DNA from 3 places in the Blautia sp. HCP3S3_C12 genome. Region 3 is predicted to be linked to each of the others. Evidence: riboswitches for the same ligand, from Rfam matches in the RefSeq annotation. Region 3 holds a riboswitch; each other region holds the start of a gene.
What was found. Region 3 has a riboswitch for cyclic di-GMP ahead of ACTNDS_RS15075 (extracellular solute-binding protein). Riboswitches for the same ligand answer to the same signal wherever they lie in the genome.

Region 1: another riboswitch for cyclic di-GMP. It lies ahead of ACTNDS_RS02355 (DNA repair protein); the one in region 3 lies ahead of ACTNDS_RS15075 (extracellular solute-binding protein).
Region 2: another riboswitch for cyclic di-GMP. It lies ahead of ACTNDS_RS06405 (sensor domain-containing diguanylate cyclase); the one in region 3 lies ahead of ACTNDS_RS15075 (extracellular solute-binding protein).

Annotation. Positions count from the first base shown of each region.
Region 1 is NZ_JBQHWC010000002.1:37,678-46,130, reverse strand. It holds gene ACTNDS_RS02370 (isopeptide-forming domain-containing fimbrial protein) at 1-318, opposite strand, end outside; gene ACTNDS_RS02365 (SpaA isopeptide-forming pilin-related protein) at 416-6,097, opposite strand; gene lepB (signal peptidase I) at 6,164-6,766, opposite strand; gene ACTNDS_RS02355 (DNA repair protein) at 6,753-7,037, opposite strand; cyclic di-GMP riboswitch class I at 7,139-7,255, opposite strand; gene ACTNDS_RS02350 (ABC transporter ATP-binding protein) at 7,543-8,453, opposite strand, start outside.
Region 2 is NZ_JBQHWC010000005.1:3,886-12,338, reverse strand. It holds gene sdaAB (L-serine ammonia-lyase, iron-sulfur-dependent subunit beta) at 1-513, opposite strand, end outside; gene mgtE (magnesium transporter) at 1,124-2,518, shown strand; cyclic di-GMP riboswitch class I at 2,764-2,848, shown strand; gene ACTNDS_RS06405 (sensor domain-containing diguanylate cyclase) at 2,852-4,990, shown strand; gene ACTNDS_RS06400 (LysR family transcriptional regulator) at 5,026-5,934, shown strand; gene nikB (nickel ABC transporter permease) at 6,090-7,034, shown strand; gene nikC (nickel transporter permease) at 7,031-7,897, shown strand; gene ACTNDS_RS06385 (ABC transporter substrate-binding protein) at 7,931-8,453, shown strand, end outside.
Region 3 is NZ_JBQHWC010000025.1:456-8,908, forward strand. It holds gene ACTNDS_RS15045 (esterase) at 1-144, shown strand, start outside; gene ACTNDS_RS15050 (hypothetical protein) at 141-200, shown strand; gene ACTNDS_RS15055 (AAA family ATPase) at 292-1,998, shown strand; gene ACTNDS_RS15060 (acyl-CoA thioesterase) at 2,183-2,581, opposite strand; gene ACTNDS_RS15065 (Lrp/AsnC family transcriptional regulator) at 2,696-3,154, opposite strand; gene ACTNDS_RS15070 (MATE family efflux transporter) at 3,367-4,710, shown strand; cyclic di-GMP riboswitch class I at 4,970-5,063, shown strand; gene ACTNDS_RS15075 (extracellular solute-binding protein) at 5,325-7,175, shown strand; gene ACTNDS_RS15080 (response regulator) at 7,181-8,453, shown strand, end outside.

The DNA of each region.
Region 1 (8,453 bases), on a different contig from region 3:
ATCTGCAAAAGTTCTTATTCCCGCAGCATCTAAACTAGAAATATAGGAAAGAATATCTTTTTCTGTTGTTTTTCCAGTTACACTTTTCAACACGCTTTCGTATTTAGAATTTAATGTGTAAGAATAATTGGTTTTTTCATTTTCTCCTGTTCCAGTCGTACTTGTAGTCAGATTTAATAAACGATATGCACTGTACTCAGAACCATTATCACCACCAGTAATTGTAATCTTAGTTTGAGCTGCAAAAACAGTTGCACTCATTGCCAGTATCATGATAACACTCAACAATAATGCCATGACTTTTTTCATCTTTTTCATGTTCATGTTCCTCACTTTCTTTTTATAAATATTTTCTTTTTTAATTAATTTATTGAATACGTTTCAGCGTAGATAGATTCACCTGAACTAGGAGAGTTTAGTTTCCCCTCCTTTCTCTGCGTTTCCGCCTCATCACGTATCCACACATCAGTGATCCTGCCATTAAGGCCAGACCCACTGCTGTAAACCTGTTGGTTCCGATTCCTCCGGTTTCGGGGAGGACATAAGATGGGGAATCATCAGCTCTGTTTGTTAATGTGATTACCCCTTCTGTGATACCTTCATTATTTTCCTGCGAAATTGGTGTTCTGCCAATTTCCTTTACATAGTAACTATAGTAAACTGTCTTTCCATTTTCAGTTCCTGTTTTAGGAAGATCTTTGATAGTTGTTGTCCAATTATTTTTTTGCGAAAGTGTATAAATTTTCCCTGGAACCTGTTCATCTTTTACATCATCTCCACCCGTGCTCGGTTCTGTATATGCGACACTATATTTTATATTATTATCATATATCTCTGCCTTTACATTTGTATCTGTAAGAGCATCAAAAGAGTACATCCATTCACGTACGGAAACATACTCCTCTACATAATCTCTCTGTGATACCGGAGTTACTTCAACACCTCTAATCCATACCCGAAGCGCGGTCTTATTATAGTATTCTTTTATCGTCAATACTACTTTTGATCCCTTCATTACTGCTGTAGGGATACTTCCCTCCGGTTTTGCGGTTCCATTATTAATATCAAATCTCAAACCTACATCTTCAATCTTCCCAGCACCATACGGATTCGTACTCACCTTTCTCCAAAGCTCCAACCCAACTTCACCCGTCTGACTTGCAGTGACATCATCTCCCGCTTCATTTAACCATTTTTTGTTAATCTGAATGTCGGTATTATTTTTCTTATTCGTATAATACACAACTTCGCCAGCAGAGCATTTCTTACCTGCAAATCCTCCCGGCTGACATAATGGATGATTTGTAGTATCACTATTATCAACCATAAAATAAAACGGTTCTGTGCTCTTAATATATCCTTCAGGCGCCTTTTCCTCAATTAGTTTATATGCAGTATTATACGCCAGATTTGTCAGCGATACACGCCCATCCGAATCTGTCTGGAAAATCTCCGATGTATCATTTGATACAGGTACATAGTCATTTTGATTTGCATCCCATCGGAATAATTTAAATTCTGCGTCTTTTAACCCTATTGAAGCATTATTTTCATCGGTTTTATAAATAGTTATACCATCAATCTGCGCTGTAGCTGTACTTGATTGAATCGTCAAACTGACATTGCTTCCTGATGATGTATCGTTTCTGTTCACTCCCTCCAGCTTTGCAGTATTACTAAACGTTGTCTGCAAACCAATTTTTCCGCTTACTTTATATTTATATTTTACCAGGACAGCTTTTTTATTTGGAATCGTTATTTTTAATACATTAGCTCCCTTCACATTACCATCGGATGATGGATCCCTTTCCTCAGCATATGTATATGGATAATCCTGAGTCGATAATTCAGCTCCCATCACTCCATTTGTATATTCATAAATTTTCAGTGAATCAGGAACTAAGGATACATTTACAAAGCCATTAGGTATGTAATAAGCAAAGGTCATTTCATCCGTTAAAGTTAATTTATCTTCTCCCTCTTTTGCAGTTCCTTTTAAAAGATCTTCTCCCTTTTCATTAATAAGAATAGAATACGGAATAATATTGTCTTCAGGTGTATCATATCCCTTATTTACAACTTTGTATCCATCATCCTTAGTAATAATCTGGGTTTGGCTATCTGAAGAAATGATATCATTGTCCTTCTGAACCAAGTTTACTTCATTAGTAAATCTACCCTCTGGCTTTCCATCTTTATTGAGCGTCCATTGGTAATCACCTTTTATCGTAACTCGAACTACAAATCGAATTTCTTTTAATCTTGGATTCTGTGCTAATTCTTCTGGAATGAAAATTGTTATATTTTGTCCATCCATAGAAGTATGAATATTATAATATCCAATTTTATGGTCACCCACAGATGTAATATCCATAGCTCCAAAAATAGGATTTCCAGATGTAACATCTGCCAGAATTTCCAGATATTTTAAATCAACACCATCTGGCAACTGCTCAAAAACTTTTAAAGCACCACCATTATATCCGGATGGTATTACTACCTTCAGTTCCCATTGCATTGTAGTTTCATTATCCGTCTGCATATTCTGATCGTAGTAATTATGTTTTGTTTCATCACCACTTGTTCTGCTGTCCGTCTTGATAATTACAGGTTTCGTGGGTCGATAGTTTTCTTCTCCAAAATCATTTACTTTACCATTAATATCCGCCTTGTTACGAAAAACTTTATTATCAATGACTTCTTCAATTGGTGCTGTGGAACAATAGTTATAAGTAAAGGAAGCCCCTTTTTCCATGGCTGTCGAAAAATTTAATATATATACTTTATATTTTCCATCATCTGTTATCTGATCTTCACTTATTTCTTCTCCAGTATCATCCTTGCCCTTTAACTTTTTGGCTTTAAGCGTATAAGTCTGTTGCAATCCGACCTTAGACAGAGCAGCATCCAAAGCAACTTTCATTTCTTTTAATTGTTTTCCGGTAAACCACTGTCCATCCCACAGCTCATCTGTATATACCCAACCTGCCGGAATTGGTCCTTGACTTGCATTAATAGTTACTGTCCAGTTGATAGTCGCTGTTTTTCCGTCAGCATTTTCAGTGATTCCTGTTCCTTCCTTTTGAATAGGATTATAATTTTTTCCATCTCCGACATCCCAACCAGCAGAAACAGAACCCGAACCATTAGACAAAGTAGCATTATTTATTGTCTTGTTTGCTCCTAAATCTTTATCCTTACTCGTTTCATAAGTAATTGTATAAGTTCCTTTTGTTCCTTCCGGAAAAGTATATGGGAGTCTGATTTTATCTGAATTCCCAATGGCAGGACTGATACTTACTTCTTCTTCATAAGATTTTCCATTAAGTTTATCACTTAAAGTCCATCCACTAATATCATCCTGATTCTGGTTAATAATAATCTTCCATCGAATTTTATCACCAACGATCTCTCCGGATTTTTCAAGATGTTTCTGTTCAATATCAGCTTCTACTCTGGCATTATCATGCAAATTCGCCCCATTATTTTTTTTAGAATCTACCTCTACATTATTTGCAGCTTTAACTGTTCCATTCAAAAGTGTATTCTTCAGCTTAGCCTTATAGGTAATCGTATATTTTCCATTTGCACTCATCTGGGGCAGTTCAATGTTAAATCCATTATTTGCATTTGTAATCGTATAATTTGAATCCGCTCCCGTTATCGTTATATTACCATCCAGTTCAACGTTTTCCATCACATCTTTCAGAAAAACTTTATCTGCCGTACCATTTTCGCTTATAACTTCAATTGTGTAAGTTATAGTTCCATTTTTTTGATCTACAACCTGAGTTTTCCGGACTTTTAAATCTTCTGTTGTAATTGTTTTATCCGGAATTCTCACATCCACCTTTACGGTATCAGAGAAGGGTAACTCTACTCTGCCAGTTTCATCTGTATCAATTTCACTGGCTGAACATTCGAATAAGAAACTTCCCTTTATAGCGTTTCCATCTTTATTGGATTTTACATACTTATCCAGAAACTCAAATTCTACCTTACCTGTTGTATCAATATGATAAGTTCCGATAACAGCTCCAGAAGGATCATAAATTTTTCCATCTTCATTATGATATATTTTTATGTTTGATGGTATCTGATATGTAATAGTCTTATTTTCATCACTCAAAATCCCACCAGGTAAAACATAATTTAACACAAATCCAACTTTATCATTCTTCTTAATCGGATCTTGTTCTGTCACCGCTTTCCAGTCTTCATTATCTGAATTCCTGTGTTTTATTTCTACATTTTTTATATAAGTGTCTAATTTAATTGTACTATTTTTAGTCATATCAAATGCAGCTGCATAAATGGAGAAATGTTCTGCATTGAAACTGATTCCATCATCTGTCACTTCTGACTGGATTTCTTCTGGTTTTTCGTTTCCGCTTTCATCCGGAACATAATAAATACTATAGTCAGCATTTTCTTCCGGGAGTTCGCTAAGCTGGAACCGAACTGCAATCGTATTTCCTTCTGCCGGCTCCCATTTATTACCCTCAGCATCAAATATAGTAATATCCCATGCACACAGGACTTTCATCCCTTCCATGTTGATATTATTAACAGGGAATGCTTTTACGCTTCCATTTTCCGGAAGAGCACCACTTACGATAACTGCATTTTCACTCTGCTCTGCTGTAACATATGTACTATCTGTGTAGAGTTCTGCAGTTACTGTCTGCTGCTCCAATTGAACTTCCTGTGTTGCTTCAGAGGTTGGTGTCGGTGTAGGAGTTACTTCTATATTATTAGCAGTATCATCCTTCTTGGAATCGTCTTCCTTAACATCCTCATCCTGAGTTTTATTCTCATCCGCCTTATCATCTGCTGCATCATCCGCTTTGTTCTCCGGCTCCTGAGTCGGTTCTTCGGTAACTTCCGGGGTTGCCTCCGGCTCCTGGGTCGGCTGGGCTTCCGGTGTTACTTCCGCTTCTTTGGTCGGTTCCGGTGTCGGGGTTGCCAGTGCGGGATTCTCCGGGATGGAGACGTAGCCTTTGATATTTTCGCTTCCTATATTATAGGTGTTGTTTCTGACTGCTTTATCGGCGTCGCCTACGATGGCGGTCAGGGTGCTGTCGCTTACGGAGGTTACGATTCCGGCGTGGTCGGCGCTGCCGTTGCTGTCTGTGTCCAGAAGGAGCAGGTCGCCGGTTTTCGGTGTGTAGCCATCAGGAATTGTATAGTTCCATGCGCTGCAGTCGCTGTTCTGAGGTACTGCGCTCGTTGGTACTCCCGCGTAGCTTAAGCAGAAGTCTGCGAACTGGGCGGACCAGTTATCGCGGTATGGATCGTTTGCCCATGCGCCGTAGCGGGTGTAGCCGTGGATGGTCTGTCCGTCCTCTGCTACTGCGTAGTTGGCTGTGCTCTCTGTGTATCCGTTCTGGGTCTGGGCAATGGCTGCAAGGTCTGCACCCCAGTTTCCTGTGAGTGTAACGCTGCTTACAGTTCTCTGCCATACATTGCCGTCTTCTACATCTGCGTTCGGGTCGGAGTAGCAGGCAAGGATGTGTTTGTGTTCTTCTTTGCCGCAGACAAGTTCTTTCTTATAGCAGTCGTCTGTGTGCTTATGTCCATCGCTCTCTTCCTGTCCGCAGATGAGTTCTCTCTTTGTCTCGTAGCACTCTTCTGTGTGGTGATGGGCACCCTCTCCTTCTTCTTTGCCACAGGTGAGTTTTCTCTCGGTTGTGTAGCATCCGTCGATTTCATTATGTACGTGGTCGGGATCTGTATTTGTGCAGGTCAGGACCTGTTCTTCTGTGTAGCAGTCATCTGTGTGCTGATGTCCGTCGGATTCAGGCGTTGTACAGACAAGAACCTGTTCTTCCCGGTAACATTCATCCGTATGATGATGTGCACCTTCTCCTTCTTCTTTGCCGCAGATCAGCTTCTTCTCATAGCAATCCTCTGTATGTGTATGTTCTTCTTTTCCACAGTGAGGTGTTCCTTCTGCCGTAAGTGCCGGAAGAATCAGTGCATATACAGTACAGAAAACTACCATGCAGGCAAAGATGCTGACTATGCCTTTCCAGCGTTTATGTCTGTTATTCTTATGTTTCAGGTTTGCTGTCTGCTGAGACAGAGACTCTTTCATATTCCTCTTCCTCCCTCTTTATTATTCTGTACAGTTTTGTACTTATCAGAAAATACGGTGTCATTTCTATGAAACCGTGCCAAATGTTTCCAACGGCCATATGCTGAATACGATCTTGCCGACGATCTGTTCCTCTGCCACAGGACCTACGGCTGTATTTCGGCTGTCCACAGATGTGGAACGGTGGTCACCCATTACGAAATAACGTCCGTCCGGTACCTGATAGGGGAGCTTGATGTTGCAGTCTCCCAAAGCTTTCTCTCCTTCTCTCAGGTATGGCTCATCCAGAAGCTTATCGTCTACGTAGACGTTTCCGTCTTCGTCAATATTGACCCAGCTTCCCGGTCCTGCGATAAGACGCTTCACCAGGATCTTGTTGTTATAATAGAAGGCAATTACATCGCCCTGTCTGAATTCCGAACCTTTCAGTGAAACTACGATCTGACCTTCCCGCAGTGTGGGGGTCATGGAGCTTCCGTAGATCTGAAGCACCGGCAGGAGCAGTACAGCGATCAGAACTGCCGCAGCCGCCACTGTGATCAGTGTGTAAATGGTGTTTCTGAGTACCTGGAAATACCGTTTCTGATATTTCTTACGGTTTACTTCCTTTTCCAGCAGTTCCACCGAAGGCATAGAAGTGATCTCTCTTCTCTTCTTATTCTGCTTCATTCTCTGTCTCTCCGTTCTGTGAAATCTCCGACCGGATTCGGATATTCTCCAGATACTGGTCTGCTGCCTGCTGTGCAGCTTCGAATACTTTATTCAATTTCAGTGACGCCTCTGCGATGGAACCTGCTTCCTGTTCCATGATCCTGCGGTCGCTGAGCTGGTTCTTAACTGTCTCCAGTTCTTTCTGAAGTCTCTCTACTTCTCTGCTCTGTTCCAGAAGCATTTCCAGTAAATCCATACGGCTTAAACGCCGTAATTCCTTTTCCGTCATTGCTGTATAGTCCTTCCTGTCATTTCCCATGTAACAAAAGCATTACAAAATTTTAATTTTTTTGAAATAAAAAAAAGTTGCAATTATCCCCCTTAAGAAATAATTGCAACCGAACTACCTTTTTCACTGAGTATGCCATCCTTCAGGCTTACTCTTTACGTTCCTTAAGGCTCCTAGCTTTGCGCCCCTGACTCTCATCAGGTTTGCCCTCATATTTCCTATATTTTACCATATACTGTTTTACTCGTCCAGATTTTTTGTCTTGTCTATTTGAACAATTTTTTTCTTCACTTTGACGAAATTTTTCGTTAAATATATTACATTTCGTCTTTATTGTGAAAGATGAACAGCAGAAGTATGCATAGCCTGTCCGTGGATATCTGTCCCTCTGTATATCCTATGCAGCACGCACAAAAAAAAGACCGCAATTATTCATATTCTGAAATAATTGCGGTCAAAACTTTCCTTAAAAAGTCCCTGATCCTCAAAATATTTTGCCGGTGTTTTATGAGAGCTCCAGCTTACCGGTATATAACTGATAATAAGTTCCCTTTAACTTAATCAGGTCTTCGTGGTCGCCTCGCTCTATGATCTTGCCGTGATCCAGTACGATGATTGCATCGCTGTTGCGGATGGTGGAGAGTCGATGGGCGATTACGAATACGGTACGGCCTTTCATCAGGTTATCCATACCTTTCTGTACGATGCTTTCTGTACGGGTATCGATACTGGAGGTTGCTTCATCCAGGATCAGTACCGGTGGGTTGGCTACTGCTGCTCTTGCAATGGACAGAAGCTGTCTCTGTCCCTGGGACAGTTCTTCGCCGTCTCCGCTTAACATGGTGTCGTAGCCCTTTGGAAGCATTTTGATGAACTGGTCTGCGTGAGCCAGTCTTGCTGCCTCATATACTTCCTCATCTGTGGCATCCAGTTTTCCGTAGCGGATATTTTCCCGGATGGTTCCTGTGAACAGGTGGGTATCCTGAAGTACGATTCCCAGTGAATGTCTCAGGTCATCCTTCTTGATCTTGGTGATATTGATTCCGTCATAGCGGATCTTACCTTCCTGGATATCGTAAAAACGGTTGATCAGGTTGGTGATGGTAGTTTTTCCTGCACCTGTGGAGCCTACGAAGGCAAGCTTCTGGCCAGGCTTTGCAAAGAGGCTGATATCCTGAAGGATTACTTTATCCGGGTTATAGCCGAAGGTTACATCCTCGAAGCGGACATCTCCTGTAAGTTCTGTATAGGTTACGGAGCCATCAGCAGAATGAGGATGCTTCCATGCCCACATGCCGGTTCTTTCTTTGCATTCTGTAATATTTCCCTGGGCATCTTTTTTCGCATTAACAAGCTCTACATAACCTTCATCTTCTTCCGGCTTCTCATCGATCAGGTTGAAGATTCGTTCAGCAC
Region 2 (8,453 bases), on a different contig from region 3:
GTCACTGAGACATTTTGTGATATAAGCCGCAACCCCCGGGGTATCCTGATGAATCACGATCACAGCACTGTATTCGCCTGTAAAATCTACCTGTACATGGTTGATCTCCACGATGCGGACCTTGCCGCCGCCCAGAGATTCTCCACGGACAGTCATTTTCTGGCCCTTTTCATTTTCCATACAGATATCTACAGTATTTGGATGGATATCTGTTTCTGTTTCATTTGGAGTAAAAGAAAATTCCAGACCATTTTCGTGTGCAAGCTCATAAGAATACCGGATGCGCATATCATCTGTGGAAAAACCCATGATGCCCCCAAGCAGAGCACGGTCTGTGCCGTGTCCGTGGTAGGTTCTGGCAAAGGAACCGTACAAAATAAAATCAGCTCTTTTTAAGGGACCTTCAAGCATCTTTTGGGCAAGATAGGAAATACGTGCCGCACCTGCGGTATGTGAGCTGGAAGGGCCGATCATGTTCGGCCCCATTACATCAAAAGCACTGATAAATGACATAAAAAATATTCTCCTGTAAATATGTGAAATATAGTGTTGATAAAGTGATTTTATTGTAACATTTGTCTGCAAAAGAAGCAAACCTGTCATTACGTTAATATTAACAAAATTTAATGTAAAAAATAGTAAAACAGGGTTGCTTTTTCAGTGTGGGGCGGTTACAATAACAGTGCATTTCAGTTTTGAACAAATTGATAATTTGAAAATTTAACCGAATAAACTGCGGAGCAGTTATTCGGTTATGAGCAAGTAGCGAAGCGGATTGCGAATATCCGCTTGACAGAAAAGGCAGGTGGAACAGAATGGATAATTGCGATTCTCATGGGCGAAGTAGTAGCACAGGATCTGAAATAAAAAGAGTATATGAGTATAGCAGCCCTTCTGTTCTGCTGTAGTCATATATTACCACGTCTTTTTATATCTTATCCTGTATTATGAAATCTCCCGAATCATGCAATTACATATTTGACAGAGGACAAGAGTAAGTGATGACAGAACTTACTCATTTGTTGTGCTGGAAAATGTATAGAGAAGGTAGCAGTAAACATAACAAGTGTAACAGACTGCTTTCTTTTTGTGTACTTTTATGTAAATAACGGAGGAAAAAGTAATGGAAAAAAGAGTACAGGATTATTCAAAAGAAATTCTGAAGATTATCCGCAGCAACACATCTCCGGCTGTTATGGTAGCCAGACTGCAGGATTATCATGAGAATGACCTGGCTGATGTATTACCGGTTCTGACTGTACAGGAGCGATACAAACTGTACCGTATTCTGGACACAGATATGCTTTCTGATATTTTTGAATATACAGATGAGGAGAATGCAGCAGAGTATCTGAATGAAATGGATGTGAAAAAAGCAGCAGCCATTTTATCCAGAATGGAGACAGATGCTCTTGCAGATGTATTAAATAAAGTTGAAAAAACAAAGAAAAAAATACTGATCGATCTGCTTGAACCTGAGGTTCGACGTGATGTGGAGATGATCGCATCCTTTGATGAGGATGAGATCGGAAGCCGCATGACAACAAATTATATTGTGATCACAGATAAACTGACAGTTAAGCAGGCAATGAGCAGTCTGATCGAGCAGGCTGCAAAAAATGACAATATTTCTACTATTTTTGTAGTGACAGAGCAGCAGAAATTTTATGGGGCGATCAACCTGAAAGAACTGATCATTGCAAGACGGGATGATCTGCTTGAGAATCTGGTGGTGACTTCTTATCCGTATGTATACGCGGAGGAAAGCATTGATGACTGTATTGAAGAACTGAAGGATTATTCTGAGGATTCAATTCCGGTTCTTGACAATGATAATCAGCTTCTGGGGGTTATCACATCTGCCAGTATCATTGACCTGGTTGATGATGAGATGGGTGATGACTATGCGAAGCTGGCCGGTCTGACTGCAGAAGAGGATCTGAAAGAGCCGCTGAAAGAGAGTATGAAGAAACGTATGCCATGGCTGATCATTCTTCTGGGACTTGGTATGGTTGTTTCCTCTGTGGTAGGAATTTTTGAAAAAGTAGTAACTGCACTTCCGATTATTATGTGCTTCCAGTCACTGATCCTGGATATGGCAGGTAACGTCGGTACACAGTCACTGGCTGTAACAATTCGTGTTCTCATGGATGAATCACTGACAGGAAAGCAGAAATTGGAACTGGTATGGAAGGAAATGAGGATAGGCTTGTGTAACGGCAGTCTTCTTGGATTCCTGTCCTTTATACTGATAGGATTGTATATCTATCTGTTTAAGGGGAAAACACTTCTGTTTTCCTATGCAGTATCAGGATGTATTGGCGCAGCACTGCTGCTGGCAATGCTGATCTCCAGTGCAGTTGGTACATGTATTCCGCTGTTTTTTAAGAAGATAAAGATTGACCCTGCAGTTGCATCCGGTCCGCTGATCACTACGATCAATGACCTTGTGGCAGTTGTGACATATTATGGTTTGAGTTGGGTACTTTTATTAGAAGTATTGCATCTGGCAGGATGATAAATTGAATAGTAATAACAAGACGGATCCGGCATCTTTATTTGTAAGATGTCGGATTTGTTTTCTTATGAAATAATAATGTAAAATAGAAAAAAGGCGGTTGATATTATTATAAGAATATGTGATAATAATCTATTGCAATTCCCCAAAATATTAATTTGCTTTAGAAGGCAAAAAGTAATAAAAAATTAAAAAGGATAGTATATTGAGTTCATGAAGATATAAAACAGAGATACTGTTTCAGGATTCAGTATAGGCAAAGCAGTCGAAAGGCTGTGGCGCAAAGCTGCACATTATTCTTTTTTTGTATGTTGGAGAGAGGTTGAGAATATTATGTCAGAGCATGAAAGTATGCTTGGGAAAATGAATAACATCGAAATATATATGGCAAATAAAGATGCGGATATGGATACAGATATCAATGCTTCTGCTCAGGAAGCTTTTAAATATGTACTGACTCAGAATGACCCTGTAGGGACAGTTGCCGGTTATTATGATGAAAAACTTAGTATCTGGACGATAAGCAATTTTTTTCTGCAGATTTTAGGATATGAACTTAATGAATTTATGGAAGTATCCGGTGGCTATTTGAGCAATGTGATCTGCAATGATCAGGAGTGTTTCCTTTCTGCTGAAGAATTCAGGAATCTGCATGGATTCTATACAATGTATCTTATGGACAGCAAAGGCTCCCCCATATTAGTCAGGATCGTAAAAACAGATGCTGAGGATAATGAAGGACGGCCGGTATGGGTGTTATCTGCCAGGTCTGACCGTTCAACTCAGAATCTGGAACTGATCAATGAAATGGTGGAGAATGGTTTATGGAGTATAGATTATGATCAGGAAGAAACAATATCAAAGGTGACATTGAGTGACACGTTCTGCCATATGCTGGGATTTAAAGATAATAGTGAAATACCGAACACTGCAGAAGCTGTATTGGGCAGAATACATCCGGATGACCGTTCTGAAATCATTGAATTTATGGAAAGAGTTCCTGGCGATTTTCAGCATGAAAAATATGAGGGAGAATACAGAATTTTAATGCGGGATGGAAACTATCAGTGGTTTAATACAAATTGCAGGGCTGTCCGGCGTATGAATGGTTCTCTCAGTCAGTTGGTGGGGGTTATTGTTAACATTGATAAACGTAAGAAAGCATCAGAACAGGAAGCAAGAGAAGAAGCTTTTCATCGTGCTTTTACTGATTTGAATATGTGTGAATATTATGTCGATCTTCAGGAAAATACTTTTGAATCCATGAAAGTAGAGAATCCACTTCTGGAAATTTTCAGAAACAGTCAGACATGGGATGAGCTGATACAGAGGTTTCTTGATAATTATGTCTGTCCGGAGAGTAAAGTGGCAGTCGCACAAATTTATAACAGGGAATATATTATAAAGGAACTGGGCAAGATTAAAGGAGAATTAAGCCAGGAATGTAAGGTGATGATTAACGGAGAACAGCGTATTGCCAGAAATGTAGTGATGGCAGGGGATACAGATGAGAATGGAAATCCCAAACATGCCATGATCTTTTTACGTGATGTGACAGATTCGAAGAATGCGGAAAAAGAGCGCAGAAAGATGCTGAGGCAGAATATTGCCATGGATCAGCTTCTCCAGGGTGTTACCAGAATTGTGGAGCGCTTTGCTGTCTGTGATCTGGACAGTGGACGGTATGACTATTATGAAATGAACAATGACGCAGTTTATCAGCCTACAGGAGATTATCTGAAATTTATTCATTATATGTCTCAAAAATATGTGGTTATTACGGAATCAATCAATGCACAGATGGAATATCTGCTTTCGCCGGAACATCTAAGAAAGGTTATTTTGTCGGAAGAGGATTTGTACACGTTTGAATATTGTAATTTTGATAAGTCTTCTTACAAAGTAATGTCAGTGATTCCTGTGGAATGGAAAGGAAGCGTACTGTCGAAAGTTATGCTGATCGTTCAGGATATTGGTCAGAAGCATGAACTTGAGAAGCTGGCAAATACAGATGGACTGACCGGACTTTACAATGAGCGTTATCTTTCCACAAAATTAAAACAAAATGGTAAATTCCATAAAAAATTCGCAATGTTTTATCTGGATCTGGACAGGTTTAAACCGGTTAATGATACGTATGGACATGATATGGGAGACAAATTACTGAAGGCGGTTTCCCAGAGACTGCGTAAATGTATACGAAATACAGATTATGCTTTCCGGATCGGGGGAGATGAGTTTTCACTGATCATTGAGGAGGGCAATATAAATGATGAATTCTGTGAAATGATGGTCAGAAGAATAAAGAATGCAATTGATGCGCCCTTTGTGATAGAAGGACATATACTGCATGTGGATACAAGCTGTGGCTATGCTATTTATCCGGAGCACAGCCCTGAGGTTGGCGATATCCGTATTATGGCAGATCACAGAATGTACAGAGATAAAATTCAAAACAGAAAAAAGATTTAATGGCGGATAAAAACAGAAAGAGAGACAAAATCTTTATGGATTTAAAACAATTACAGTATTTCGTAGTATGTGCACAGACTGGTTCATTCAGTGATGCTGCGAAAAATCTGTATTCTACACAGCCCAGTGTCAGCAAGGTGATCAAGGGACTGGAAGATACTCTGGGAATGCAGCTTTTTGAACGGTTGCCAAGAGGAATCAGACTGACAGTGCAGGGACACAAGATTTATGAATATGCGTCGAAAATTATAAATGAAGTAAATGTTCTGGAAAATATGGCTTCCAGCGGAATGACAAAATGGATCCGGATATCTTTAAATCCCAGCTCCTGGTTTGCAAATCAGTTTGTAGACTTTTATAATGAAACCTATGAAAAAAAGTACCATTTCCAGGTAACAACAGCAGGCGTAAAAAGTGTAATGGAAAGGGTACGGGATTATATGGATGACATTGGTTTTGTATATATCCTCAGTCAGCAGAAGGAAAATTTCCTGTATGAACTGTCAAAAAACAAAATGTATTTCGAACCTATCTATGAAACAGATGTAATGCTGTATCCGGGAGGGCTGACAGAGCTTTACAATTCCGGCAAAGAGAGGGCAGAACTGGAAGACCTGGAAGGAATCCGTTTTATACAGAATTATCAGGATGAATTTTTTGACATCGGTGCTGTAAAAGAAGATGCATTCCAATGGAAGGACATTGACATTTCCGTGCTGACCAACAGTGATTATATTATGGAAAAAATGCTGAAGAACAGTAAGGTGGCAAATATAAGCGGAAGTTACCTGTCAGAAAACAAAGAAGGAACTACACCGGGAATTCCTTTGGATCTTGGAGACAGTAAAGTGATTTTTGGCTTTATACTCCACAAAGGAGAAGAGATGGACGAGAGTGTGGCTGAACTTGTGGGATTTTTAAAGAATAGATTGCCAAAGCATTAAATGATCATAGGTATTCCAAAAACAAAGATAGATATTCAAATTAAGAATAGCTTATAACCCCCAGGGTGGGTTGTGGGCTATTTTTGCTTTTGTTAAACTGAATGGTGGCTAATTAGGAGTATAATTTTGAAAAATTATAAAATGGAGATATTCAAATGAAAAAATACGCATTCAGACGACTGCTTCAGCTGATTCCCATTTTGTTTGCGATTACTTTTCTCTCTTATGGCATGATGCGGATTGCGGGAAGTGATGTAGTAACACAAAAAATGGAAAATACAGGACAGATCCTGTCAGAAGATAAGTTAAATGCAGCCAGAGAACAGCTGGGACTGGACAAACCATTTCTGACCCAGTATTTTGTGTGGCTTGGGAAACTGCTTCATGGAGATATGGGAAACAGCTATGTATCCAGTCTTCCGGTTTTTGATACGTTCATATCGAAGCTTCCGGCAACGCTGCTTCTTACAGTGACATCTATTTTGCTGACCATCATCATATCAATCCCTCTGGGGATTCTGTCAGCAGTAAAACAGAATACGATAACGGATTATCTGATCCGTTTATGCAGCTTTATAGGAAACAGTCTTCCTAATTTTTTTGTATCATTGCTGTTGATGTATTTTCTTGCAATCAGGCTGAGGATTTTTCCGGTTATATCCAAAGATGTAAGTTTAAAGAGTGTGGCAATGCCGGCGATCACTCTGGCAATTGCCATGTCAGCCAAGTATCTGCGACAGGTCCGTGCAACTGTGCTGGACGAATTAAGCAAAGACTATGTGGCAGGAGCGAAAGCAAGAGGAGTAAAGTTTTCTGTCACTCTTTGGAAAAGTATTATGAAGGCTTCGCTGGTAACCATCATTACCTTGCTGATGCTGTCAGTGGGAAATCTGCTGGGAGGAACTGCAATCGTAGAATCCATCTTTCTGTGGGATGGAGTTGGGAAGATGGCAGTAGATGCCATCTCCATGCGTGATTATCCTATTATTCAGGCATATGTTATGTGGATGGCGATCATCTATGTTGTAGTAAATCTGCTTACAGATCTGTCATACCGGTTCCTGGATCCGAGAATCCGTCTGGGAGGTGTGAAACAATGAGTGAAAAGCAGAATAAAAATGTGACAGTGCGTGTACAGAAGATTAAGAAAAACCATATAAAACAAAAGCTGATCTTTTTTCTTATTCTGGCAATAGGGCTTGTAATACTTGCAATTTTTTCAGAGCATCTCTGTCCATATGACCCTTATGCACAGGATCTGGCAAGTGCACTTCAGCCTCCCAGTCTTCAGCATCCTATGGGAACAGATACATATGGGAGAGATATGCTGTCCAGAGTGATAAGTGGTGCAAGAGCCAGTATTTTCTCTACCTTTATTCTGGTTGCTGTGATTTTTGTGCTGGGAACAGCTGTGGGTGTATGCTGCGGATATTTTGGCGGAGCTGCAGATGCTGTTATGATGAGGATTTCAGATGTATGTCTTGCTTTCCCTGGGCTTGTATTTGCCATGGCGATTGCGGCTATTCTTGGGGGAGGCATTCAGAATGCTGTTATAGCACTGGCAGTAGTAAGCTGGCCGAAATATTCACGTATTGCCAGAGGGCAGACTCTGGCATTAAAAGAGGAACCCTATATTCATGCTGCCATACTGGCAGGTGACAGCTCAGGTCAGATTATGCTCAGGCATATTCTTCCCAATATGCTGGGGCCTGTTCTGGTAACAGCCATGCTTGATATCGGTACTATGATGATGGAGCTTGCAGGTCTGTCATTTCTTGGACTGGGAGCACAGATTCCCATGGCTGAGTGGGGAAGTATGATGAGCAGCGGACGAAGTATGATCCAGACATATCCATGGGTAGTATTATCACCTGGAATTGCAATTTTTATATCTGTGGCAATTTTCAATCTATTAGGTGATACAGTCCGTGACTATCTGGATCCGAAGAACAGTCGTTTATGATAAGTAATATTGAAAACACAAGGAGAAAAGAAAATGAGAGCAAAGAAATTTCTGGCAATGGCAATTGCCCTGGGGCTGGCTGTAGGAATGACTGTTATGCCAACACTGGCTGCAGATAAAAAGACATTTGTATTTGGCGATACCACCTTTAATGCGGAAAATGAAGAGGCAGATATTAATCCACAAAATACATATGCAGGATGGGCGTGTATCCGTTATGGAGTAGGGGAAACGCTTTTCCGTTATTCCGATGCAATGGAAATAGAGCCATGGATCGCAAAAGAGTATGAAAATATTGACGAGCTGACCTGGAAGATCACACTGAATGACGGAGTTGTGTTCTCCAATGGACGTGCCTGTGACGGAGAGGCAGTAAAGGAAAGCCTGGAGGCTCTGGTTGCCAATCATGAGCGTGCAGCAGGAGATCTCTGCATTGATACCATCGAGGCAGATGGAAATACTGTTACCATAAAGACTACAGAACCGAAGCCTGCACTTATCAATTATCTCAGTGATCCTTATGGATGCATTATTGATATGCAGGCCGGGATCAGTG
Region 3 (8,453 bases):
ATCCGGAGCGGGTATGATTGGCTTAAGGAATGCGGCGTAGATTGTACATTGGAATGGAATTCGGGTAATCATTACCGGGAGCCGGATATGAGAACAGCAAAAGCATTTGCCTGGATATTGCATCAGGATATGCGGGCGGAATAACTCCGTTGCTGGATAGAGATGGAAAACCTGTAGTTTCTCCGTTGCTGAACAGGTAAACATAACACCTTGATAATCATTTCTTAAAATGGTACAATCAATACACGCACAACGTAAATTATGCACAATTTCGGAAAGGAGTGTGATTGTATGACGTTGAAATTACCAGTTGGCATAGAAGATTTTCGAGAGATCCGCTGTGCCGGATTCTATTATGTAGATAAAACAAAACTGATCGAACAGCTCCTTGACAACTGGGGAAAGGTAAATCTTTTTACCAGGCCGCGACGTTTCGGAAAAACCTTAAATATGAGCATGCTTCACCGCTTCTTTGAAATTGGTGCTGACCAGTCATTGTTTGATGGTCTGAATATCATGCTGAGAGAAGATCTATGTAATAAATATTTCGGACAGTTTCCGGTTATCTTCCTCACCCTGAAGGGTGTAGATGGTCTTTTCTTTGAAAAAGCAACACAAAAACTTATCAATTTGATTGCACGGGAAGCAGAGAGATTTCGTTTTTTACAAGACAGTGATAATCTGACAGAAAACGAAAAAGAAAGATACCTTGCCCTGATCCGTATGGATAATGGAAAATATTCTATGGATGAAGACATACTGGAGTCCTCGTTACAGACATTATCTGAGTTATTATTTCGACATTATGGTCAAAAGGTCATTATACTGATAGATGAGTATGATGTTCCCCTCGATAAGGCATACCAGAACGGCTATTACAGAGAAATGGTTTCGCTTATCCGGTCATTATTTGGTGATGCTTTAAAAACTAATGAATTTTTGCAGTTTTCAGTTTTGACCGGATGCCTGCGGGTTTCAAAGGAAAGCATATTTACCGGTCTTAACAATTTCAAGATTCTCTCCATTACGGACGTGCGCTTTGATGAACAATTTGGATTCACGGAAGCTGAAGTTGAAAAATTGTTAAAAGATTACCATCTGGAATCACATTTGTCGGAAATAAAGGAATGGTATAATGGATATCGCTTTGGAGATGCTGATATCTACTGTCCCTGGGATGTGATCAACCACGTGGATCTGCTTTGTGAAAAGCCGGGGGAACTGCCACAATGTTATTGGATCAACAGCAGTGGTAATGCGCTTGTAAAACGTTTCGTATCCATAGCGAACCGTACAACCCGAGACGAAATCGAACGTTTGATAGCAGGTGAACCCATCGAAAAGTTTGTTCGTTTGGAATTAACATATGACGAGATAGATAACAGCATTGACAATATCTGGAGCGTACTGTTTACAACCGGATATCTGACTCAGGTGGGAATGACAGAACAAGGAGCTTATAAATTGGTTATCCCAAACAAGGAAGTCCGGGAGGTTTTTCGTTTTCAGATACAGGAGTGGTTTAAAGACAACATTGGATGCAATACAGATCGTTTAACAGATTTCTGGAATTCCATGAAAGAAGGGAAAACAAAGCAGATAGAACACTATCTCAACTGGACTCTGAGTAATTCGATCAGTGTCTTCGACACAAAGGCGCAGGAGACAGAAAAAGAAAATTCCTATCACACTCTTTTGGTTGGCTTGTTAACAGGAAATTCTGACTGGGTGGTCCGGTCAAATGTAGAAGCCGGAGAAGGCTTTGCAGATATCCTTGTTGAGCCGGAAGATCCAGATGCCGGTATCGTAATTGAGCTTAAATATTCAAAAGAAGCAGCTGGATTGGAAAAAGCATGTGAAAAAGCGATCAAACAGATCAAAGACAGAAGATACTACGAATATTTGAGAAATGACGGTCGTTCAGATATTGCTCTTTACGGCATTGCATTCTATAAAAAGAGATGTAAAGTTATTGTTGAAAAAATGAATGATATTTAACATAATATATAGCAAAAATTCTTCTTCCTTTATAGGTAGAAAAATCAAAAGCCAATATGCAGAAAACAGCTGCCGGAGCTTCGGGTAATAGAAAAAGAGCATGCTGTGGCATGTCATCATATAGTGAAATAATAAGACAAAGCCGGACGAATGATCGTCCGGCTTTGTCTCGAAAAAGTGGCTATTAAACTAATGAGGCTAACGTAGAATAAAATTCTGGAAATTCTTTTTTCAGGCGGACGGGATAGCCGTCTGTATTCAGGAAACAGTGACAGGAGGAAGCCTCACATACCGTCACGCCTTCTACATTTTTCATTACATATCCTAGCTTCAGCTTTATACCGTTAAACGCAAGTGCTGTTACTTCAATACTGATTTCATCAGAAAAGGTAGTAGTTTTTTTGTAAGAGCACTCGACCGATATTACCGGTGAAATTATTCCGTCCTTTTCCAGCTTATCATAGGAAAATCCGGATTTTTCCAAAAAGTCAATTCTGGCCTCTTCCATCCATCGTATATAATTGGAATGATGGGTAATTCCCATTTTGTCTGTTTCGTAGTATTGAACCTTATGTGTGTACATTATTAAAATCCTCCTGATACAAAAGTCCCCACCCACTGCTTATTGCTTTTCGCAATTGAAGCAGGGGACTTACTTGATTTGGTTAAAAAGCGACGGAAAAGAGAATAAAGACTTCTATAGCCGTAATCCCTTAATATCTTTAATGCGTGATAAGATTGTGTTGCAGCTGCAGCTGATAATTCCGGGCAATGTATCAATGACATTATGCAGAAAGTATTCCATTTCATCACCTGATGAAGCAACTGCATGTACATGAAGCTTGTCTCTTCCTGTGACACGGTAAATCTGAGTGACTGTATCATTTTTGTACAATATATCTGTTACCTGCGACAAGTACTCCGGTTTTGTTTCAATTTCAAAGTAGCATGATACAGCCCCACTGATTTTTTGCGGATTAATAATTGTTGTATATTCTTCGATTACGCCTCTTTTCTCCAAAGCCTGGATACGGACTTTTACTGCCACTCTGGAAATACCGGTTTCTTCACCAATAGCAGAGTAGGAGATACGTGCATTTTCTATAAGCAGCCGGATAATTTTCTGATCCATTTCATCTAAACCGTCCAGATACATAAGTTCCCTCCTGTAAAATAATATAAAATAATGTCCGTCTGGTAGCAGATTTTCTTAAATATCATATCATTTATATTACTAAAAGTAAACAGCTGCTTGACTTATTTACTGTAACTGCATATAATTGTTTCGTAACGAAATCTAAAACTTACATTTTGGAAATACGATCGTGATTTCGGATAAAAAGCAGGAATTTATGGAGGAAAAGGAGAATGTCAAAAGATGAATATTTAATCACAGATGCCCCTCTTAAAGCACTGACTGTTTTTGCAATGCCTATGATTCTGGGCAGCTTCTTTCAACAAGTATATAATATGGCTGATTCCATTATTGTTGGTCAGTTTGTGGGGTCCTCGGCACTTGCGGCAGTTGGAGCCTGTGCTGCTTTGACCAATGTATTCATCTGTGTAGCATTGGGTGCAGGTGTAGGAGCAGGTGTACTTGTGAGCCGCTATTTTGGAGCCCAGAATTATAGCAAAATGAAAACAATTGTGTCAACATCGTTGATCAGTTTTCTGATTCTGAGTATACTTCTGGGGGTTTTTGGCTTTGGCTTTTCTCATTTTATGATGAGTTTATTACAAACACCTGCTGACATACTGGATGAAGCAGTACTGTATCTGCGTGTTTATTTTGTTGGATTTCCCTTTCTGTTTATGTACAATATCCTTTCAACGATGTTCAACTCCATCGGCGAATCTAAGATCCCGCTGGGTCTTTTGATATTTTCTTCTGTTTTGAATATTGTTATGGATCTTTGGATGGTGGCAGGTTTAGGGCTGGGTGTGTTCGGTGCCGCACTTGCAACTCTCATTGCGCAGGGGATTTCCGCAGTGTTTTCCCTTTTGATTTTCTTTAACCGGATGCGTCGATATAAAAGCCGATTTCACTGGTTTGACAGGCAGGAGTTACATTCCATGCTTCGTATTGCAGTACCATCGGTTCTTCAGCAATCCACAGTGTCAATTGGTATGATGATCGTACAGGCAGTTGTAAATCCCTTCGGTACACAGGCGCTGGCAGGTTATGCGGCAACCATGAGAGTAGAGAATGTTTTTTCACTGATATTTGTATCCATTGGTAATGCGGTTTCGCCCTATGTATCCCAGAATCTTGGGGCAAAGAAAATAGAACGTATCAAAAAAGGATATCGCGCTGCACTGGTGTTGGATCTGTGTTTCGCAGTCCTTGCTTTCATAGTCATTGAAACACTGCACACTCCAATTTCTTCCTTATTCCTGGGAAAAGATGGAACTGCTCTGGCATATCAGGTATCCGGGGATTATATGAAATGGCTGGGTTATTTCTTTATTTTTATGGGTATTAAGATGGCAACAGATGGAGTCCTTCGTGGACTTGGAATCATGCGGCCATTTCTTATTGCCAATATGGTAAACCTTTCAATCCGTCTATCAGTGGCTTTGATCTTTGCACCGCGTTATGGAATTGCATTTGTCTGGCTTGCTGTACCGGCCGGCTGGCTTGCGAATTTTCTGATCTCCTATGGTGCACTTAGAAAATCATGGCCGGTTGATGAAGGAGTTTCATTCCGGTAAATTTCTCTTAAGTTTTGATGGGAAGCTGGATTTGTATGTTAAGAGGTATATTTTCGTTACTGTTCACTGGCAATATCCCGCGAGGTGTTTTTTGTGAGCGAAGGTCACAGAAAACCCGAGACATACTGCGCGAATTTATGCGATTAGCATAAATTCTGTGCATCGCGAAGCGTGTTGCTGTGAACAGAGTGAACAGTAACATATTTTCTTATAGACATGATATAGTATGAGTGCTATAATAAAAAAAGATTTTTTATGGCATATTTATTAGCAAGCCGGTTGAAAAGCCGGGACGCAAAGCCAGAAGGAGCTAAAGTCAGACTGAAATCTGGCCATGCCAGCCGGTTGCATCATGCCTCAGTAATAATAAAAGGTAAAATGTTAAATGGGCATTATGGAAAAAGTTCCTGTAAAAATTTTTTACATGGAATTTTTTTTTGCTTCAAGCGGATATTTGAAATCTCCGCAGGGGACTTACCTGATTCGGTTAAATTTGAGGGACAATAGAAAAGAACAGCAGGAATGGATGAACATATTGCCAAGCCTGTTGATAGGAAATTATTAGTAAAAGTGATCAATGAGTTAGTAAAACGCAATCAGAGGGAGAAGTGATAATGAAAAAGAAAAAATGGAACAAGTTAGTTTCTGTACTTTTGGTGATGGTGACAGTCATGTCACTTCTGTCTGGCTGCGGCAGGAAAAGTACGGAAAAAGAAGACGCGGAAACTATCACAGTGTATCTATGGACCACAAATCTGTATGAAAAATACGCATCATACATCCAGGAACAGCTTCCGGATATCAACATTGAATTTGTAGTAGGCAATAATGATCTGGATTTCTATCGTTTTCTGAACGAAAACGGTGGATTGCCGGATATTATAACTTGCTGCCGGTTTTCCCTCCATGATGCAAGCCCCCTGAAGGACAGTCTGATGGATCTTTCCACAACCAATGCTGCAGGTGCTGTCTATGATACCTACCTTAACAATTTCAAAAATCAGGATGGCAGTGTAAACTGGCTTCCTGTGTGTGCAGATGCCCATGGCTTTGTAGTGAACAAAGATCTTTTTGAAAAGTATGATATTCCTCTTCCAACGGATTATGAAAGCTTCGTTTCTGCCTGCCAGGCATTTGATGAGGTGGGTATCCGTGGGTTTACTGCAGACTATTACTATGATTATACCTGTATGGAAACACTGCAGGGTCTGTCTGCATCAGAGCTGTCTTCTGTGGATGGACGTAAGTGGCGTACTATCTACAGTGACCCGGACAATACAAAGAGAGAAGGTCTGGACAGTACCGTCTGGCCGGAGGCTTTTGAACGTATGGAGCAGTTTATTCAGGATACAGGGCTGAGCCGGGATGATCTGGATATGAATTATGATGATGTGGTTGAGATGTACCAAAGTGGCAAGCTTGCCATGTATTTCGGCAGTTCTTTCGGTGTAAAAATGTTCCAGGATCAGGGCATTAACACAACATTCCTGCCATTCTTTCAGCAGAACGGCGAAAAGTGGCTGATGACTACACCATATTTCCAGATAGCTTTAAACCGTGACCTGACAAAGGATGAAACACGCCGGCAGAAAGCAATGAAGGTACTGAACACAATGCTTTCAGAGGATGCGCAGAACCGGATTATTTATGATGGGCAGGATCTGTTAAGCTACAGCCAGGATGTGGATTTCCAGCTTACGGAATATCTGAAGGATGTGAAACCTGTGATTGAAGAAAACCATATGTATATCCGTATTGCGTCAAATGACTTTTTCTCCGTTTCCAGAGATGTGGTGTCCAAGATGATCTCAGGAGAATATAATGCAGAGCAGGCTTATCAGTCATTTAATTCCCAGCTTCTTGAAGAAAAATCCACTTCTGAGGATATTGTGCTGGATTCAAAGAAAACTTATTCCAATCGTTTCCATACCAGCGGAGGCAATGAAGCCTATTCTGTTATGGCAAACACTTTGCGCGGTATTTATGGGACGGATGTGCTGATTGCAACAGGAAACAGCTTTACGGGAAATGTACTGAAGGCCGGTTATACAGAAAAAATGGCGGGCAACATGATCATGCCAAACGAGCTTTCCGCTTACAGCAGCGAAATAAGTGGGGCAGAACTGAAGAAAATGGTCAGAAACTTCGTAGAAGGCTACCAGGGAGGCTTTATCCCCTTTAACCGCGGCTCTCTGCCTGTGTTCAGTGGTATTTCTGTAGAAATCAAGGAAACGGATAATGGTTATACATTGAGTAAAGTTTCAAAGAATGGAAAACAGATTCAGGACAAGGATACTTTTACTGTGACCTGTCTTGCAGCACCACAATATATGGAAGCTTATCCGGCAGAGGAAAATATTGTATTTGATGGAGGGGATACCTCTGTGGAAGATACCTGGACAACATATGTTTCAGATGGTAATGCCATTCTTGCAGAGCCTGAAGACTACATTACTCTGAGGTGAGAAGAATGGATGTTAAGAATCATAATACAAACAGAAAGAAACGGGTTGCGAGAAAACGATGGAATACGGCAATTTTTATTGCCCTATTCGTTGGAATCCTTTTGACTGTTTTCCGATATTTGGGGTTTGTATCGAAGACTGTTTATGAGGAAAGTGTTTCTCACCTGACAGAAATTTTTCATCTGTCTGATAATATGCTAAGTGAGCTGACAAATAAGAATCTGACTTATCTCCATATATGGGGGGAATATCTGCAGAACACTTCCGATGAAAGTGAAATTCGTGAGTATATAGAGAAAGCACAGGAAGATGCAGGCTTTTTAGATTTTTATTTCCTGTCAGCGGACGGGAACTATAAGATGGCAACAGGTGAAACCGGGTATCTGGGATTGCAGGAAAATATTGAAGATGAGATCCGGCAGGGAAATGATGTGATAACCAATGCAACAGTTCCCGGAAAATCCCAGCTCCTTGTTTTTGCTACTCCCAGGCCTCATGGAAGTTATCAGGGCTTTGAATATGATGCTATTGCCATTGCCTATGAAAACTCTGATATCGTAAATGTGCTGAATATTTCTGCTTTCAATGGAAATGCCCAGAGTTATGTGGTTCATCCGGATGGCCGTGTTGTTGTGGATCATTCTTCTGAGGCATGGGGAGAGGTGTATAATTTCTTTGGGATTCTGAGAGAACATTCTACTCTGTCTGAAAAAGAGATCCTTAAGCTTTCAGAAGAGTTTAAGGAAGGACATACAGATGCAATGCTGATAAATCTGGATGGAGAGGATTACTATCTGGTCTATGAGAAATCCAAACCTCAGGACTGGATCTTTCTGGGACTTGTCCAGGCTGATATCGTCAATGCCAGTATGAATGCTCTGCAGCGCAGTACTATAATGCTTGTGAGTGCCGTAGCATTGTGTATTGCCGGTCTTTTTATTGGATTTATTCTCCAAAAAAACAGGGTAAACCTGAAGAGAAAGGATACGGAGATCCTGTATAAGGACGAACTGTTTCAAAAGCTTTCAATGAATGTGGATGACGTTTTCCTGTTGCTGGATGCTAAAACGTATAAAGTAGATTACGTCAGTCCCAATGTGGAAAAACTGCTGGGTATTACAGTAGAACAGATCCGTAAAGATATTTGTGTCCTTGGGAAACTGCATTCCGGGGATGTTGAAAATCCGGAGAAGAATTATCTGGAAGAAATCCAGGTTCATGAGCAGCAGGAATGGGATTTTGAATATGTTCATCAGAAAACAGGAGAACACCGCTGGT